DNA from 2 places in the Streptomyces sp. NPDC003077 genome. Region 2 is predicted to be linked to the other one. Evidence: riboswitches for the same ligand, from Rfam matches in the RefSeq annotation. Region 2 holds a riboswitch; the other holds the start of a gene.
The links. Region 2 has a riboswitch for glycine ahead of gcvT (glycine cleavage system aminomethyltransferase GcvT). Riboswitches for the same ligand answer to the same signal wherever they lie in the genome.

Region 1 (7,302 bases), on a different contig from region 2:
GGGGTCGCGCTACGGTCGATGATGCCCGGCAATCCGATCGACAACGCCTCATGGCCGGGGCGGGCCCGATAAGATCGGGGAAGAACGCCGTCCGGCACATTCCATGGGCATACGGCGCGGTCCATGGCCGTGCGCATTCCTCTCGTGATAAAGACCGACGAGTTTCGGCCTACCACACCGGTGAAAAAGGGCCAGGTGACGGCCGGGTAACCCCGTGCGAATAGGCCGAAAACACCTGTCCGGCAAGGCCGGAATCCGCCTTGCCGGAAATGCTCCCGGCGGCTAGCGGAAACAAGGTGTGAACATCCGTCGTATAAACTTCGCTGGAGGCAGAGAGTTGGCGCCCAGCGTCGCGGTATTTCCCCCGGTCCTGCGGCACAGCGGCTGACCCCACCGGGCCGCAGCCCCCCGGTCGGCCTTGCTCTGACCCCACACGCTGACAAAGGCGTCCGCACTTGCCCCGCACCACCGTGTCTCCCAAGTGAGAGGCGACCCACCATGCCGCTGCATGTTTCCCCTGCCCCCGCGCCCGCCCTGCGCAGCATCCTCGCCGCCCTCGGTTCCCCCACGGCCGTCAGCGAGGCCCGTACCCCTTCTCTGCGCGCCCAGCAGGGCCCGCTCAGCCCCGAAAGCCCGCTGCCCGTCCACGTCCTGGACGTCCTGGACGACGTCAGCCACCGCGGCTCGCCCCGCACCCGGCTCACCGGCTGGCGGTTCATCGTCCGCAGCGGCGAACGGGCGGTGGCCGCCGCCGAGGCGATGCTCACCGCCGACGGCTGGACCTTCTCGCACTTCTGCGAGGGTCCGTACGTGACCTCGACCGAGCGTGCGCTGCGCCAGGCCGAGTCGCTTCCCGCGCCCTATCAGCCGCGTCTGCTGTTCGTGCCGGAGCTCTACATGCTGACGCTGTGGCTGCACCACGACATCACCGCGGACGGGGCCGAGGGGCTGCCCGCGCCGGGGGACCTGCTGGTGCCGCTCGCCCCGGCGCCGCCCGGCATCGCCGCCCACCGCACGCACCCGGTCGCCGATCTGCTGCCCCGTCTGACGCTCCGTCTCGCGCCGGCGGCACCGCTGCTCGGCTCCACGGCCTGACGAACGCGCGCCGGGCGCACCACCCCGGCGGAAACGCGCCCCGCGACCCCACCGGTCGCGGGGCGCCGTGTCGTGCGCGTCGCGGCCCGTGCCTGACCGGCACCCGGCCGCTCAACCCGCCGGGCCGGGCCTCCACTTGGCGCAACCGCCCGCATGGGTGACGCGTCTTCTTCGGGTGAGGACCGCTGCTGCTAAATCCCTGCGGAATCGCGCGGGCAGGGCAACACTGGTGTGGTCCCCGCGCGGGCGGGGTGGTCCCACTGGGTATCGACCTATTCGAAACGGGGGAGCGGCCGTGAGCACGAAGTCCAGTCCATCGAGCCGCAGCACGACACTCATCACACCGCAGCGAAAGACAGCATCCATGTGCCAGCACCAGCCGCCATGCCCGACAGCAGATTCCACCGACCGGGAGGCCGCCCTTCTCGTGGCGCACCACCCGGAGCAGGGCTGGAGCCTGCTGTGCAACGGCGTCCTCCTGTTCGAGGACACCGGTGAGCTCCTGCCGGACGGGCAGGTCATCGCACCGCACCGACCGCTGGACGTGACCCGGGTGGCCACCGCCGCCTGAGCCGCGGCGTGCGGTGACCGGCGCCCGGTTCGGGACCGGTACGCGGAGCCGGAGGGGCCCGAGCGCCCCAACGGGGCCGGCACCACGTAGCGGAACCGGCGGGAGACCGTCCGGGCGCGCACCGACGACCTTCCGGCATCGGAAGCACAACGGCTGAACACCAGAAGCACAGCACCAGTCAGAGAAAGCCCAGGGCCCCCGGCGCGAAGCCGAGGGCCCTTCGCATGGGCGGGGGCGGTCAGCCCTCGTAGTCCTCCAGCGGCGGGCAGGCGCAGACGAGGTTGCGGTCACCGTAGGCACCGTCGATGCGGCGCACCGGCGGCCAGTACTTGTCCGACGCCACGACGCCCTCCGGGAACACCGCCTCCTCGCGGGAGTAGGGGTGCGTCCACTCGCCACCGAGCATGGCGGCCGTGTGGGGGGCGTTGCGCAGCGGGTTGTCGTCCTTGTCCCACTCCCCCGAGCCGACCTTGTCGATCTCCGCCCGTATGGCGATCATCGCGTCGCAGAACCGGTCGAGCTCGGCCAGGTCCTCGCTCTCGGTGGGCTCGATCATCAGCGTCCCGGCGACCGGGAAGGACATCGTCGGCGCGTGGAAGCCGTAGTCGATGAGCCGCTTGGCCACGTCGTCGATGCTCACGCCGGTCGCCTTGGTCAGCGGCCGGACGTCGATGATGCACTCGTGCGCGACCAGCCCGTTGGGACCGGTGTAGAGCACCGGGTAGTGGTGTTCGAGGCGCTTGGCGATGTAGTTGGCGCCGAGCACCGCCGTCTGGGTGGCGCGCTTGAGGCCCTCGCCGCCCATGAGGCGCACGTACGCCCAGGAGATCGGCAGGATGCCGGCCGAGCCCCACGGCGCCGCCGAGATCGGGCCGACGCCGGTGCGCGGGCCCGCCGTCGGCTGCAGCGGGTGGTTGGGGAGGTACGGCGCCAGGTGGGCGCGGACGGCGACCGGGCCGACGCCCGGGCCGCCGCCGCCGTGCGGGATGCAGAAGGTCTTGTGCAGGTTCAGGTGCGAGACGTCGCCGCCGAACTTGCCCGGCTCGGCGAGGCCGACCAGCGCGTTGAGGTTCGCGCCGTCCACGTACACCTGGCCGCCCGCGTCGTGCACGGCCGCGCAGATCTCGGTGATGTGCGCCTCGAACACGCCGTGGGTGGAGGGGTAGGTCACCATCAGCACCGCCAGTTCGTCGCGGTACTGCTCGATCTTGGCGCGCAGGTCGTCGGTGTCCACCTCGCCGTCCTCGCCGGTCTTGACGACGACGACCTTCATGCCGGCCATGACGGCGCTGGCGGCGTTGGTGCCGTGGGCGGAGGACGGGATCAGGCAGACGGTGCGGCCCTCGTCACCGTTGGCCCGGTGGTACGCGCGGACGGCCAGCAGGCCCGCGAGCTCGCCCTGGGAGCCGGCGTTGGGCTGGAGGGAGACCTTGTCGTAGCCGGTGACGGCCGCCAGCCGCTCCTCCAGCTCCTGAATGAGCGTCAGGTAGCCCTGCGCCTGCTCGACCGGGGCGAAGGGGTGCAGCTGACCGAACTCGGGCCAGGTGACCGGCTCCATCTCGGTGGTGGCGTTGAGCTTCATGGTGCAGGAGCCCAGCGGGATCATGCCGCGGTCCAGCGCGTAGTCGCGGTCGGCGAGCTTGCGCAGGTAGCGCAGCATCGCGGTCTCGGAGCGGTGCTGGTGGAAGACCGGGTGCGTGAGGTACTCGTCGGTGCGCAGCAGCTCGCGCGGCAGCGCGTCCTCCACCTCGGCGTCCAGCGCCTCGATGTCCGCGCGCACGCCGAAGGCGCCCCAGACGGCGGACAGTTGCGCGCGCCCGGTGGTCTCGTCGCAGGCGATGCCGACGAGGTCGGCGTCGACCTGCCGCAGGTTGACCCCGGCCTCGCGGGCCGCGGCGACGACCTCGCCGGCGCGGCCGGGCACCCGTGCGGTCAGGGTGTCGAAGTACGCGTCGTGGACGAGCTCGACGCCGCCCGCGCGCAGGCCCTCGGCGAGGATCGCGGCGTAGCGGTGGGTGCGGCGGGCGATGGTCTTCAGGCCGTCCGGGCCGTGGTAGACGGCGTACATGCCCGCCATGACGGCGAGCAGCACCTGGGCGGTGCAGATGTTGCTGGTGGCCTTCTCGCGGCGGATGTGCTGCTCGCGGGTCTGGAGTGCCAGCCGGTACGCCTGCGTGCCGTCGGCGTCCACCGACACGCCCACCAGCCGGCCCGGCAGGCTGCGCGCGAACTTCTCCCGGACCGCCATGTAGCCGGCGTGCGGGCCGCCGAAGCCCATCGGTACGCCGAACCGCTGGGTCGTACCGACCGCGATGTCCGCGCCCAGCTCGCCGGGCGAGGTGAGCAGCGTCAGGGCCAGCAGGTCGGCGGCGACGGTGACGACCGCGCCCAGCTCGTGCGCCTGCTCGATGACGGGCCGCGGGTCCCGTACGGCGCCGGAGGCGCCCGGGTACTGGAGCAGCACGCCGAAGACACCGCGCTCGGCGACCTCGGCGGGGATGCCCTCGGACAGGTCGGCGACCACGACCTCGACGCCGGTCGGTTCGGCCCGGGTCTCGATGACGGCGATGGTCTGCGGCAGCGCGTCGGCGTCCACCAGGAAGACGCCCTGCTTGACCTTCCCCACCCGGCGGGAGAGCGCCATCGCCTCGGCGGCGGCGGTGCCCTCGTCCAGCAGCGAGGCGCCCGAGGTGGGCAGGCCGGTGAGGTCGGCGACCATCGTCTGGAAGTTGAGCAGCGCCTCCAGGCGGCCCTGCGAGATCTCCGGCTGGTAGGGCGTGTACGCCGTGTACCAGGCGGGGTTCTCCATCACGTTGCGCAGGATCACCGGCGGGGTGAAGGTGCCGTAGTAGCCCAGGCCGATCATCGGGGACAGGACCTGGTTGCGGTCCGCGAGCGCCCGCAGCTCCTGGAGGACCTCCGCCTCCGTACGGCCCTGGGGCAGGCCCAGCGCCTCGGCGCTCTTGATCACGTCCGGGACGGCGGCGGCGGTGAGCTCGTCCAGCGATCCGAAGCCGACCTGCGCGAGCATCTTGGCCCGCGCCTCACGGTCGGGACCGATGTGCCGTTCCTCGAAGGGGATACCGCGTTCGAGGGCGGTCAAAGAGATGCGGTCGGTGGTCATCTGCGGGGGCCTCCTGGTCGTCGCGACCTTGCCGGACACCGCGGCGCGGGTGCCCGGATGGCCTCCCCCTCTGTCATCGCGACCTGAGAGCTTCACCGGCCCGCGGCACACGGACAGGCTTTCACCGTCGGTGAGGGTGGGTTCCGGCGTCGTGCGTCTCCGTGGCCCGCCCTGCTTTCCAGAGTGACCTCGTCCATGCGGTACATGAGCCTGAGAGATTCCGGGGAGGAGTTGCTCCTTCGGCGTCCTCTCCCACACGCCCGAGGCACGTGGTCGAGAACTCTCCCGCACGGGGTCGACAGCCAGGGCCAGCCTACCAGCGCGCTTCCGGGAGTTCGTTCGAGTGGCCGAGGCATGAAATGTGCCGTTTGGTGGTTGTCACAAGGCAGTTCCCGGGCAGCAGCCGACCCGTTGGAGGGACCGTGCAGACCGACATCGACCCCCGGACCCTGATCGGCCGGAAGGCGTTCGACCGCAACGGCGCCAAGATCGGCACCGTGGACGAGGTGTACCTGGACGACGCCACCGGCGAACCGGAGTGGGCCGCGGTGCGCACCGGCCTGTTCAGCCGCGACGCGTTCGTCCCCCTGGAACCCAGCGAACTGGTCGACGGCACCCTGCGCGTGCCCTACGACCGGAAGCTGATCAGGGACGCCCCGGACTTCGGAGTGGGCCGCCACCTCTCCCCCCAGCAGGAGCTCCAGCTCTACCACCACTACCGGCTGGACATCTCCACACCGGGCACCGCCTCCGGACGGGAGGGAACCGCCCCGAATACCGCCTCCGGACGGGAGGAAGCCACCCCGGACACCGCCTCCGGAACGGAGGAGGTGCCTTCGGCCCCGGACAGGACCACCCCCGGCACCGCCCCGCACTCCCCCTCGGGCCCGGACGCGGACCCGCTCGCCGCCGGCCTGTCCTCGGCCACCCCCGGTGTCACGCCCGCCGCCCCGGGTATCACTCCTGCCGCGCCCGCCCCGGACCCGGCCGCTCCGGGTATCGGCTCCCCGGACCCGGCCGCTCCCGGGGCGCCCGCGACCGGCGCCGCCCCGGACGCCTCCTGCGGCCTGCCCTCCTCAGGGGACCGGGAGTTCGGACACGTCGCCGGTATGGAGGACTGACCGTCCTCCGGCCCGCCGACCAGCGGCAGCGGTTCCCCGGGACGCAGCGCCGGATCGTCGACCGCGAACGTCCGCACCCGCCCCGGGCCGGACCACGGCTGTTCGAACCGTACGGTCACCCGGCCCAGCCCACTGCCCTGCACCCACCCCGGGCCGTGCTCCTCGTGCACCACGTCCAGCCCGGGAAGCCATCGCCTCGGCCGCTCCTCGGCCTCTCGTGCTTCCTCCTCCCCCGTCGTCCCCGTGGCCTGCGGCTCCGCCGCCGCCTCCCGCGCCGCAGCCTCCCGCTCGGTCGCCAGCTGGGCGAACAGGTCCTCCTGCGTGAAGTCGGCGAGGCCGCTGACGCCCACGCCCAGCAGGCGCACCCCGCCCGTGGTGTCGACGGTGTCCAGCAACCGGCCCGCCGCCTCCCGGACGACGGCGAGGTCGTCGGTCGGCCCGCGCAGCGTTTCCGATCTGGTCAGCGTCGAGAAGTCGTAGTTGCGCACCTTGAGCACCACCGTCCTCCCCGAGCGCCCGGCCGCCCGCAACCGCCGTACGCACCGCTCCGCCAGCCGCATCACCTCGGCCCGCACCCGCGTCCGGTCGGTCAGATCCACCTCGAAGGTGTCCTCGACCGAGACGGACTTCGCGTCCCGCTCGGCCACCACGGGGCGCTCGTCCCGCCCCAGGGCCATCGCGTACAGCCCGGCTCCGTGCGCCTTGCCCAGCAGCCGCACCAGCTCGTCCTGCCCGGCCTCCGCCGTCTCGGCGACCGTGGTGATCCCGGCCCGCCGCAGCGCCTCGGCCGTCGCCGGCCCCACACCGGGGAGCGTGCGCACCGGCAGCGGCCCCAGCAGCGCCTGCTCCGTCCCCGGCTCGATGACCACCAGGCCGTCCGGCTTGGCCTGCTCCGAAGCGATCTTGGCCAGCATCTTGGCCCCGGCCAGCCCCACCGATCCCGTCAGCCCGGTGTGCTCGCGGATGTCCCGCCGCAGCCGCACACCCACCTCCCGCACGGCCCGGGTGTCCGCCTCGACGCCGCCCGCCTCCAGATCGACGAACGCCTCGTCCAGGCTCAGCGGCTCCACCAGCGGCGACAGGCCGCGCAGCAGCTCCATCACCACCTCGCTCACCCGGCGGTACAGCTCGAAGCGCGGCGTCAGATAGGCGGCGTTGGGGCACAGCCGGCGCGCCTGGGCGGTGGGCATCGCCGATCGCACCCCGAAGACCCGCGCCTCATAGGACGCGGTGGCCACCACCCCGCGCGCGCCCAGCCCGCCGACCACCACGGGTTTTCCCCGCAGGCTCGGCTTCGCCGCCTGCTCCGCGGCGGCGTAGAACGCATCCATGTCCAGATGCAGGATCGTCGGCGCACGTCTCACAGACCCGATGGTGCCGCACGCCACTGA
Region 2 (7,302 bases):
GAAGAGGATGTTGGAGGGAATCAGCAGCGTCGAGTAGACGACGATCGGCCCCACCAGGTTGGGCAGCAGTTCGCGGAAGAGGATGAACGGCCCGCGCGCCCCCATCCCCCGCGCCGCGTCGACGAACTCCCGCTCGCGCAGCGAGAGCGTCTGGGCCCGCACGATACGTCCCATGTACGGCCAGTTGAAGAAGCCGATCACGAAGATCAGGACGGAGATGTGCAGCGGGAGCCCTTCGAGCCCGAAGGCGCCGCCCTGGAGCGAGGCGGAGATGGCGATCGCGAACAGCAGCAGCGGGAAGGCGAGGAAGACGTCCATCAGCCGGCTGATCAGGGAGTCCACCCGGCCCCGGTAGTACCCGGCGACCACGCCCAGGACCGTGCCGATGGCGACGGACAGCAGCGTGGCGCCGAACGCCACGATCAGCGACACCCAGGAGCCCTCCAGGATGCGGGCCAGCAGGTCGCGGCCGAACTTCGGGTCCACGCCGAAGGGGTGGTCCGCGCTCATGCCGCCGAACGAGCCGATGGGCAGGGTGGTGTTCGGGTCGATCAGCTCCTGGTTGGGCTTGTTGGGGTCCAGTCCCAGCCAGGACTGGATCGGCCGGGACAGCGCGGCGATCAGGATCAGCAGGAAGACGATGACGGCGCCCGCCACCGCGACCTTGTCCCGCTTGAAACGCAGCCACGCGATCTGGCCGAGCGACCGACCCTCGATCTTCTTGCTCTCGACGCCTTCCAGCACCGCTTCCGGCTGCGCCTCAGCAGCCGCCCCGGTGGTCTCGATCGGTGCGGTCACGGTGCCTTTGACCCCTCTCGGCCGACGACGGTGGTCGGCCCACGCCCGCCGCATTGCGGCCTGGTCACATCACTGGTGCAAGTCGTGCGCAGGGTCGCGGAGGCACGCGAAAGGGAGGTGCGGAATCCGCGACGCTGGTCGCCATGACGGTCGTACGCAGGGCCGAAGCCCTTTGCTGCGGGGAGTCTTCATCCGATTCGCGATCACTCACCAGACCTGACCGGGAATGGATGCGCAACTGTGATGTGGCCCTCCGGCTTCCGTTATACGGACAGCTGTGACGGCTGAGCGGTATGACGGGAGGAGGGGGGAGGGTCCAACTACGGTGCCATAGGGGGCACTTCGTGATCTTCGATGGGTGCCGAGGTGGGGGTGTTCGGGCTGTTCGGACCCCGGATTACCGTTTCGCGCGTCTCAGATGGTGGACGAGGGCCGGGGAGGGGGATGGGTTTCGGTCGCGCGGAGGGGAGGGCGTGGGTGGGGTGTGCGGCGGGTGCCGGGGGTGCGCGCGGGGGTCGCCGGATGGGGGCGGGCGCGGGTCTGGGACGGTGTGCCGTGACGGTCGGGGACGAGCCCGGGCAGGGGGCGCGCAGGGGGCGGCCGGGGGCGGGGACTCGTGCGGCGGGTGGCGGCGGGGACGGTCGGCGGTGCGGAGGACGCGGTGAGTGGGCTGCCGACGCGCGGGGGCGCGTTCGCGCAGGTCAAGGCGGTTCGTCGGCAGGAGATGGGCCCGCGCCGTTCAGCGTCGTCGCGTGCCGTTCAGCGCCTCGTCCGTCCCGCGCCGTTCGGCGCGGTGAAGGGCCCGATCAGTACGGCCGCGGGTACCCGTACCCGTACGACGGCGCCGGGGCGGGGGCCGCGCCGGGGCCTCCGTAGGCGTCGCGGTCGAAGAACGGGCGGGCGTTGGCCCGCAGCCACATCGCGACCGGGTCGTAGGCGTCGTTCATCGCGACGGTCGAGACCGGCAGCCCCTCCGGGACCGCGCCGATGGACTGCTGCATCATCAGGCGCGCCGCGTCCACCGCCGGTTGCGAGGTGTCGTACAGATCGAGCCCGATCGCCAGGTACGGGGCGCCGAGGGCGGGCTGCACCCAGGCGCGGCGCAGCGAGCGGACCGGCGGGGTGCGGTGCGCGTTCTGCCCCAGCAGGGCGTAGAAGTGGGGGATCTCGATGGCCGGCTCGCTGATCCGCAGCGGTCCGGCGGGCAGCCGGTCCAAACCGCCGGCGATGCGGCGCAGGTCCAGCCACGGGATGCCGACGCCGCCGCCGGGGGCGTGCGGATTCAGCCACAGGCCCCAGCGGTCGGGGTAGAGGGCGGCGGCGATGTCCCGGCCGCCGACCACGGCGTACGCGCGGTTCCAGCCACTGGCCGCCAGCTCGGGGGCGGAGGTCACGCAGGGCGCGTAGCCGAGCCCGTCGACCTCCATCTTTCCGTACTGCGCGTCGGGCGACCCGGCCTGGCCGTGCCAGAGGAGCATCCAGACCTGGCCGTCCGCGAGCGCCCGCAGCAGCGCCTCGTAGGCGTCGTACCGTCCGGGTGCCACCTGCCGCAGCATCTGCTCGACCTGGTCGCCCGCCGCCGCTTGCCGATGCGCACCCGCGCTCACGTGTCCGTCCCTTCTGTGGGCGGGCGCGTGGAGTGCCCCCGCCGGTCGTTCACCAGCTTACGAGGGGTCCCGCGCGTAGAAGGGGCGGACGCGCTCCAGCATCCAGTCGGCCACCGGGTCGCCCTGGGCGAGATCCAGCATGACGAGTTGGACGGGCCAGGGCACGGGGACGGCGCCGAGCGCGCGGCCGAGCGCGGCCAGCACCACGTCCCGGTCGGCGTCGCCGGGCAGCGGCCCGGCGTGTCCGTCCACCTGCACGCCTATGAAGAGACCCGGCGGCCCGCCCTCGACGCTGGCCAGCGCCCGGCGCGCGGTGCGCACCCCGGGCGCGCCGGAGAACTCCAGCCCGGCCGCCGAGAGGAAATCCACCGGTTCGTCCTGCCAGTCGGGCTGGAACAGCCGCACCCGGCCGCCCATGGCCCCCGGCTGTGGCCCCGTCAGGTCGTCCTCCCACCCCGCGCGGCACAGCGCGGCCACCGCGGGCGGCGGCAGCGGGGCGCCGACGGTGCCCTCCGGATTGACCGCGATGCCGATCAGCGGGGGCAGGCCGCGGGCGAACTCGCGGGCGGGCGCGACCGTGTAGGACATGTGGGGCCCGGCGACCCGCAGGAACTCCTGCTCGGAGCTGAACACGGGGACGTACGCCACCTCGTCGATCTCGACGGTGGGCAGGTCCAGGCCCGCGGCGCCGGGGCCGGCGCTCTCCGGGCCGCCGCCGCGCGGCAGCGGGACCCACACCCGGCTGCGGCCCAGCACCTCCAGGATCCGGCCGGCCGCCTCGGGGCGCCCCACCGAGGCGGCGAGCACCTCCTCCAGTTCGTTCGCGGGCCACGCGAGCCGCGGGATGCCCTGCTCCGTCCCCGTGAATTCCATGTTCATCCGCCCCGTCCGCACTGGTGTACCTGTTCCGAAACCCTAGCGCCGGGCCCGGCCCGGACGCCCCGTACACCCGGATGCGCACGCGACGCGCGCTTGCGGTTGCGGACAGTGACAGTGGCCCGGATGGTTTCACGGGAAAGATCCTGACTTGTCGTCATGTTCCAGAAAGGCAGCTCATGACCATGAACCGGACCGCCCGCACGTTCGTCGGCACCGCCCTCGCCGGCGCGCTCGCGCTCGGCGTCGCGGGTCCCGCCGCCGTCGCCCTCCCCTCCCAGGTCACCCGGGACCAGACCAAAGCGGTCACCGATATCGGCGCGCTCCTGCGGGCCGCCGGGGAACTGTCGAACGCCGCCGGGTCCGGCGCGGACACCGTCCCCCTGGTCAAGAAGGTGAACTCCCGTCTGGACGGCGCGCTGCGCAGCGTGGACCGGGCCGGGAAGTCCGCGCGCAGAGCCGGCGTCCCCGGCCTGCGCTCCGACACCCGGGGGCTGCGCGCCGCGCAGAACGGGCTGCGGCACGGGATCGCCCAGGTCACCGACCGGGCCGATGACGGGACCACGGCGTCCACGCAGAACTGGAAGCCGCTGGGCGAGAAGATCGCCCAGTCGGTGGCCGACATGCTCACCACCACGGGGATCGAGGTCCCGAAGCAGATCCAGAAGGAGCAGGGCGTGGGCACCGCCACCCAGCCGACGCAGACCCAGCCCGCCGAGGCACAGCCCGCCGACACGCAGGCCGCTGACGACCCGTACGCTCCCGAGGCCCCGGCCGCCGAGCAGGCCACCCGCCCGGAGGGCACCGCGGCGGCCCCGGCCACCGCCACCCAGCCCGCGGCCACGCAGCCCGCCGCCGGTTCGACGTTCCCGTCCTCGCGGCTCTTCCCCAAGGCGCCGGGGACCCGTACGACGGACGACACCACCGCTCCGGAGGACCCCGCCTCGGAGGCCGCCCCGAAGACGGCCGGGGACACCGACGCGCCGTACACCGAGCCGGCGGCCACGGCCGCCGACCCGAACGCGGCCACGGCACCCGCGGGCACCAGCACGTCACAGGTCGCCGACCCGTACGCCAGCCCGGACGACTCGTACACCACCCCGCAGACCTCTCCGCAGGCCGACCCCCAGACGAACCCGCAGGACAACGCGTCCGGTCCGCGGGAGGCGACCAAGGAGGAGAAGACCGGCCTGCTCTCCGCGCTCCTCGGCCTGCCGCAGGCCGTTCTGGGCAAGCTCGTGTGAGCCGACGGCCGACCCGCGTGAGCCGACGCCGAACTCGCGTGAGCCGACGCCAAGCTCGCGTGAGCCGACGCCAAGCTCGCGTGAGCCGACGGCCAGGAGGAGCGGCGCCGCCCCGGGCGGGTGGCCGCGCGCCGCTCCGCACGCGCCCGAGCCGCCGCCCGCCGGCGGCTCGCGGGCCTCACCCGAAGGCGACCGACCGCAGCGCCTCCGCCGCCGCGCGGTCCAGCAGGACCACCGAGGTGAACCCGCGCGGCAGCCGGGCCGCCCGCGCGTCCTCCGTCAGGCGGCGGACCGCGCGGCGGTGCCGGGCGAAGGCGTAGCGGGAGACGCCGCGTCCGCGATCCCGCTGGCCGGACAGCGCGACCTCGGGCGGCACGTCCAGCAGCACCAGGTGCAGCCCCCGCCCGCCGCGCCGGGCGCTGCGGGCTATCCAGCGGCGCACCCACGCCAGCGTTCCGCAGTCGTGCACCACGACACTGCCGCCGGAGCGCAGCGCCCGCCGCAGGCCCAGGTAATGGGCGGCGCGCACCAGTGGCCGGTACAGGCCGTACGGCAGGGCGCGCAGCCTGCCCCGGGCCCAGCGCTCGCGCACGTCCTGGGAGTCGATGCGGTGCACCGCCGCGCCGGACGCGTCCGCCGGCGGCACCACCCGGTGCATGAGCGTGCTCTTGCCGCTGCCCGGCAGCCCCGAGACCACGACCAGGTCCCCCGCGGGGAATTGGAGCGCGCGGGCGGTGCGCCGGTCCCGCAGGTCCACGACGTAGGCGCCGCGGCCGGGCCGGACCACCGAGCGCGCGGCGCGCCGGGGCCGGGGCACCGGGCCGGACACCCCCTTCACCCCGACGCCCGGGGGCGACGTGAACCCCCCAACCGTCGCGCATGCGGCTTGCCTTGACACGTGATCGCCCCTCCCCGAACGTTCTGGCCCGTCCCCTACCCGGAGAGTGTAAAGAAAAGGTAATGCGCTGTGGGGGGCAGAGTGCGGGCGGTGCGGGCCGGGACGCCGCGGAACCGGAAGCGGGGACGGGCCGGGCGGGACGCCGCGGAACACGGGAGCGGGGACGGGCGGACGCCGCGGAACACGGGAGCGGAAGCGGTACGAGCGCCGCGGAAACCCAGGAGCCGGAACGGGCCGACGGTACGGAACCCGCAGGAAGAGGACGGTCCGGACGCCACGGAACCCAGGAGCGGGAACGGGCCCGGCGGGGCCTCCGGGCCTCCGGTTCCGGCCGGGACTCCTGCATCCGGCGATCCCGTGCGATGATGTGCGCGCCGTCCGGGTCGTGCGTCCTTGCGCTTCCCGTACGGCCGTTCGTACGCCCGTACGCGTCCCGCGACCGGCACACGCACGCACCACGCACAGCCATACGCACAGCCAACTGCATACCGGCCGCTTGAATCCGCGCGGGAGAGTCCCCGGCCGCCACGGCGGGGCGCCGAAGGAGCAAGTCCTCCCTTGAATCTCTCAGGCCCCTATACCGCGCGGGCGAGGCAGATCTGAAAAGCGGGCCGCAGCGGCGGCTCCACCCAAGGTGCAAACCGGGTCCGGGCACGGACTCCCGGTGAACCTCTCAGGTTCCGATGACAGATGGGGAGACCGTCCCGTCACCCCTGCCCGGAGGCCGGAACCATGACCGAAGCCCCACGTCGTACGGCGCTCGACGCCACCCACCGCGCGCTCGGCGCGACCATGACCGACTTCGCCGGCTGGGACATGCCGCTGCGGTACGGCAGCGAGCGCGAGGAGCACATCGCGGTCCGCACCCGGGCCGGCCTCTTCGACCTGTCCCACATGGGCGAGATCACCGTCACCGGGCCGGGCGCCGCGGACCTGCTGGACCACGCGCTGGTGGGCAACATCGGCGGGGTGGCCGTCGGCCGCGCCCGGTACACCATGATCTGCGACGAGCGCGGCGGCATCCTGGACGACCTGATCGTCTACCGGCTGGCCGACCGGGAGTACATGGTCGTCGCCAACGCCTCCAACGCCCAGGTGGTGCTGGACGCGCTGACCGAGCGGGCCGCCGGTTTCGAGGCCGAGGTACGCGACGACCGGGACGCCTACGCGCTGCTCGCCGTGCAGGGCCCGGAGTCCCCCGGCATCCTCAAGGCGCTCACCGACGCCGACCTGGACGGGCTGAAGTACTACGCCGGCCTGCCCGGCACGGTCGCCGGCGTCCAGGCGCTGATCGCCCGCACCGGCTACACCGGCGAGGACGGCTTCGAGCTGTTCGTCCGGCCCGAGGACGCGCCGGGCCTGTGGGACGCGCTGCTGGCCGCCGGCCGCGACGCGGGCCTGGTGCCGTGCGGCCTGTCCTGCCGGGACACGCTGCGCCTGGAGGCGGGCATGCCGCTGTACGGGCACGAGCTGACCCGCGACACCACGCCCTTCGACGCCGGTCTGGGCCGGGTCGTGAAGTTCGACAAGACCTCGAACAACGGCGCCTTCGTCGGCCGGGCCGCGCTGGAGGAGGCGGCCGAGCGCGCCGCGTCCGCGCCGCCGCGCAAGCTCGTGGGCCTGGTGGCCCAGGGCCGCCGGGTGCCGCGCGCCGGGTTCCCGGTGGTGGCGGCCGACGGCACGGTCATCGGCGAGGTGACCTCGGGTGCCCCGTCCCCCACGCTGGGCAAGCCGATCGCCATCGCCTACGTCGACGCGGCACACGCCGCGCCCGGGACCGAGGGCGTCGCGGTGGACATCCGCGGCAGCCACGAGCCGTACGACGTGGTCGCGCTGCCGTTCTACAAGCGGCAGAAGTGATCCACGGGCGGTCGTTCCC

Region 1: linked by a shared signal. The riboswitch ahead of gcvP (aminomethyl-transferring glycine dehydrogenase) and the one ahead of gcvT (glycine cleavage system aminomethyltransferase GcvT) in region 2 are both predicted to bind glycine.

The regions. Positions count from the first base shown of each region.
Region 1 covers NZ_JBEXNM010000041.1:60,982-68,283, forward strand. The annotation lists gene ABZX96_RS24730 (hypothetical protein) at 499-1,095, shown strand; gene ABZX96_RS24735 (DUF5999 family protein) at 1,460-1,666, shown strand; gene gcvP (aminomethyl-transferring glycine dehydrogenase) at 1,905-4,790, opposite strand; glycine riboswitch at 4,979-5,088, opposite strand; partial or broken gene ABZX96_RS24745 (PRC-barrel domain-containing protein) at 5,213-5,524, shown strand; gene ABZX96_RS24750 (DNA polymerase IV) at 5,506-7,275, opposite strand.
Region 2 covers NZ_JBEXNM010000052.1:32,609-39,910, forward strand. The annotation lists gene ABZX96_RS27940 (ABC transporter permease) at 1-798, opposite strand, end outside; gene ABZX96_RS27945 (enhanced serine sensitivity protein SseB C-terminal domain-containing protein) at 1,605-2,405, opposite strand; gene ABZX96_RS27950 (enhanced serine sensitivity protein SseB) at 2,463-3,278, opposite strand; gene ABZX96_RS27955 (hypothetical protein) at 3,461-4,525, shown strand; gene ABZX96_RS27960 (AAA family ATPase) at 4,704-5,312, opposite strand; glycine riboswitch at 5,921-6,016, shown strand; gene gcvT (glycine cleavage system aminomethyltransferase GcvT) at 6,156-7,283, shown strand.